Regions from separate parts of the Halioxenophilus sp. WMMB6 genome, predicted to be linked through region 1. Evidence: predicted binding sites of a transcription regulator. Region 1 holds the regulator's gene; the other holds the start of a gene.
What was found. The regulator LexA, encoded in region 1, represses DNA repair genes until DNA is damaged. The targets are predictions, from matches to a motif close to TACTGTATNNNNATACAGTA.
Positions count from the first base shown of each region.

Region 2: recA (recombinase RecA) is a predicted target of LexA. The motif match lies at 1,064-1,083, and genes of this name have one in related genera.

Region 1 covers NZ_JAWMQR010000001.1:382,544-384,750, reverse strand. The annotation lists gene nagZ (beta-N-acetylhexosaminidase) at 1-222, opposite strand, end outside; gene lexA (transcriptional repressor LexA) at 693-1,304, shown strand; gene SBL51_RS01555 (hypothetical protein) at 1,304-1,759, shown strand.
Region 2 covers NZ_JAWMQR010000006.1:72,584-74,790, forward strand. The annotation lists gene mutS (DNA mismatch repair protein MutS) at 1-106, opposite strand, end outside; gene SBL51_RS14960 (nicotinamide-nucleotide amidohydrolase family protein) at 533-1,021, shown strand; gene recA (recombinase RecA) at 1,137-2,174, shown strand.

The DNA.
Region 1 (2,207 bases):
ACGCCCCCCCTCCTGATCAACACAGATCAACAGATCGGGACGTAAAGTCTTCATCTCCCGGCACAGCTCGCGCACCTGCGCAAATGAAGCGATATTGCGGGCAAACAAAATAATACCGGCAACGGCGGGATGGCGAAGAATATCCCTATCCTCCTCTGTTAAATGGTGACCCTCGATATCAACGATGGCTGGGCCACTAGGCGTTTGCGGAACTACAGACATAGGCAAATCACACCGGTAGTACCGGCAAATTGAAAAGCCGAAACACTAAGACGCCAGGCCGATACTGTCAAGCATGACGCGCATTACCAATGGAAACAATTTCATAAGATTCAATGAGTTATAGAATCCACACGATATCTCAAACCACGCCACAGCCTATCTACTGCATACATGGAAGAACCACTTGGTCGCTGTAACAAAGTGAGGGACAGGTGACCTTAGAGGCTATAATTTACCACTTTACATTGCAACGACTTACAAAAAACTGGTTGTACATACAGTAAATGTGAGATATAAAGTACTGTATAAATATTCAGATCCGCGTGATTTACTCTGGTAATACCAGGCCTTTCACCGGAATGTGGGCAGCAGCAAGCTGCCCCATCAATTGTCGAATGGATGGTGAGCAAAGCGCAGATTCAACCTACTGCGAATTGCCCATCGCTACAATGCACCTGAAGAGTATGGTTATGGAAAAACTCACAGCCCGGCAACAGCAGATTCTGGATCTCATCAAGTCGCATCTTGAAGAGACTGGCTACCCCCCTACTCGCGCAGAAATTGCTGAGATATTGGGGTTTCGCTCCGCCAACGCCGCTGAAGAGCATCTGCGAGCACTCGCCAGAAAAGGGGTAATCGAGATGGTTCCCGGGGCCTCACGCGGGATTCGTATCCCAGAAATGGAACAGAGCGGGTTGCCAATCGTAGGCCTGGTTGCTGCCGGCTACCCCATACTCGCCCAAGAGAACATCGAAAACTTTCTGGATCTCTCCCCAAATACCTTCTCTCCCGCCGCAGATTATCTGTTGAAAGTTCGCGGCATGAGTATGAAAGATGTCGGAATCCTGGAAGGTGACCTGTTGGCTGTACACAAAACCAATCAGGTGCGTTCCGGGCAGATAATTGTCGCGCGCATCGGTGATGAAGTAACTGTAAAACGGTTGCGTCGTGGCAAAAATCGTAACCAAGTTGAGTTACTGCCAGAAAATGAAGAGTTCGAGCCTATTTATGTCGATCTGCGCGAGCAGGATTTCAGCATAGAAGGCCTTAGTGTTGGTGTTATTCGATTAGGAGTTTATTAATGGCTATTGCACTCCCGCTCTCACCCATCGCACGTCGACCTGCCCAGCAGGTTGAGCAAGCCCCAGCGTCACTGGATTACATTACCGAACTACTGGTTTCCCGTTATTGCCCGGATTATCTGCCGCTACTGTTACCCATGTTGAACTATCAATCCCGGGTTAGTGGCAACCGCTGGATTACCTGGATAAGCGCAACCCGGCCTGATCCAGAACTTTTTACCCAATTTGGTTTAAATAATTCATGCGTACGCTTTGTTTACACCAGCAGCAAACATGACCTCTACCAACTTACTCACCAGGCCCTCCAGGCAGGTAATAGCCACTGCGTAGTAGCCATTCAGGAAGCGGCAAATGCCACCAACAAGTTTAACCCAGAGCAACTGGCTGCGCTTAATGCGGCCGCTAAGCTGGGCGGCTCTTTGGGGTTGTTTGTTACCAGCCGAGATGAGTTCTAAACTGACCGCGACTTCCTGTGTAGCCACAAACTACCGGGAAAAGAGTGCCCTTGTCAAAACGCGCCATAGGCGTTGAGTGGCGTTGAAAACCAGAGCTATAAGCAAACCCTTGTTCAATAATGTAGGTGCACTATCGCTATTGTGGATTAACTGGCGACAGCCACAACACTAAAGCGGAAATCAGCTACATTGGGAACAGAGGAAGCAAGGAAGCAAAAGGAGCAGAAGGAGCAGAAGGAGCAGAAGGAGCAGAAGGAGCAGAAGATAATAGCTTACTGCTCTGTACAAAGCGGTCTTTCGGATGTTGCTTCATTGTTGTAGTAGCTTGATCTGCAATATAGCTTAATTTATTTGCCTCGGGCGCACTCGGTATCAGTAGCGTAGCGCCTACCTACCATACAGCAGGCTTGAAAGGCCCACTTTTCCTGTTGAACGCAAAACCAATAGA
Region 2 (2,207 bases), on a different contig from region 1:
AGAAATCCCCCATGCGGTAGAACACCAGTTCGTTCGGGTGTTCGGCCTTGATGCGCAGGTACTGTTGCATCATGGGCGTATGCTGGGAGTGATCGGCATTCGACATGGTTTGTAATTCTAAAATTGGCTAAGGACAAAGGGCTGGAGTCTAACGCAAACTGGTGAGGCTGGCATCTGGGGGGGCGGTATTGCGCTGGGTAAACTCGGCTGCGAGTGACGGGCATTGCCCGTGATCGTGTGCAATAGCCGTCATTACCGCCGATTAACACGCCATGCATAGGTGGCGGCTGGGACAATCTTGCTGATATTTGTGTTGGCATCACCGCTGTTTGCGATTGTTGTGGCCGGGCTGCGCCGCAGACATTATTATCGATCAATGCTGGCGGCAGGCTGGGTGCAGTAACCCATCCTCCTGCTTTTTGATCAGGATTTGCCGCCAAGGGTGAGCTGTGCGGATTGGCCAGGTAGCATCGTATCTGGTATCAATGCAACCGTGCCTGCCTTAGTTGTAGACTTTTTTATTTTATTGAAGATGAAAACAACCTCTGAAACACTGGCTCTGCAGCTGGGTAAGCTGCTGTTGGCCAAGCAATTGAAAGTGACCACCGTTGAGTCCTGTACCGGCGGTGGTGTTGCCACTGCCATTACCGGTATTTCCGGTTCCTCTGACTGGTTTGAAATGGGCCTGGTGACCTACTCCAATTCTGCCAAGCAGAAGTTGGTGGGGGTGAGCCCGGCGAGTTTGATGGCCCACGGCGCGGTTAGTGAAGCGGTGGTGAGAGAGATGGCGGAAGGCGCACTGGCGGTATCCGGCGCTAACCTAGCCGTAGCCATTAGCGGTATCGCCGGTCCAAATGGTGGCACCGATGAAAAACCGGTGGGTACGGTCTGGTTTGCCTGGGCGACCGACTTCTCCCCTGAGGTGGTGGTAGAGCATCATCTGTTTCATGGTGGCAGAGCGGAGGTGCGCTCGCAGGCGGTGATGGCCGGGCTGCGCGGGCTGATTGAGCTGCTCAATTAAACGACTGGATAACACAAATAAACTACTGGATAAAAACACACGTACTGTTTTCATATACAGTATTGTGTGTTAGCCTACGCGGCATCATCCAAGATCCCAACACTCGAGGTGTGTAATGGACCCCAATAAAGAGAAGGCATTGTCGGCGGCGCTGTCGCAAATTGAGCGTCAATTCGGTAAGGGCACAGTAATGCGCATGGGCGACCGAGAACAGATTAAGGTCCCTACCGTTTCCACCGGCTCCATTGGTCTAGATGCCGCTTTGGGGGTGGGAGGCTTGCCGCGTGGGCGTATCGTTGAGATCTACGGTCCTGAGTCCTCCGGTAAAACCACACTAACCTTACAGGTTATCGCTGAGGCGCAGAAGCAAGGTGGTACCTGTGCCTTTATCGATGCGGAACACGCTCTGGATCCAATCTACGCCGAGAAGTTGGGTGTTAACGTTGACGATTTGATTGTTTCGCAGCCCGATACCGGCGAACAGGCCCTGGAGGTCGCTGATATGTTGGTGCGTTCTGGCGCCATTGATGTGCTGGTGGTCGACTCAGTTGCCGCACTCACGCCCAAAGCGGAAATTGAGGGCGAGATGGGTGATCACCACGTGGGTTTACAGGCCCGCTTAATGTCCCAGGCGCTTCGTAAAATCACCGGCAATATCAAGAATGCCGGCTGCTTGGCGATTTTCATCAACCAGATTCGGATGAAAATTGGTGTGATGTTTGGCTCCCCGGAAACCACCACCGGCGGTAATGCGCTCAAGTTTTACGCTTCTGTCCGTTTGGATATTCGCCGTATCGGTTCCATCAAAGAGGGTGAAGAGGTTATCGGTAACGAGACCCGGGTGAAGGTTGTTAAAAACAAGGTTGCCCCCCCCTTCAAGCAGGCGGAATTCCAAATTCTCTATGGCGAAGGTATTAATCTCCTGGGTGAAATTATCGACTATGGTGTCAAGCTGGGGCTGATCGAGAAATCCGGTGCTTGGTATAGTTATCAGGGCGACAAGATTGGTCAGGGCAAGAACAACGCCATGCGCTTCCTGAGAGAGAACCCAGAGATCACCAAGGTTATCGAAAGCCAAATTCGGGAACAGCTGCTTCCGGAGAGCTCCAATAACTCTGAAACCGAAGAGGATGTCGAGCCAATTGAAGCCTGATCAATCAGGTAATTCCAGCCACTGGAGTTTGCC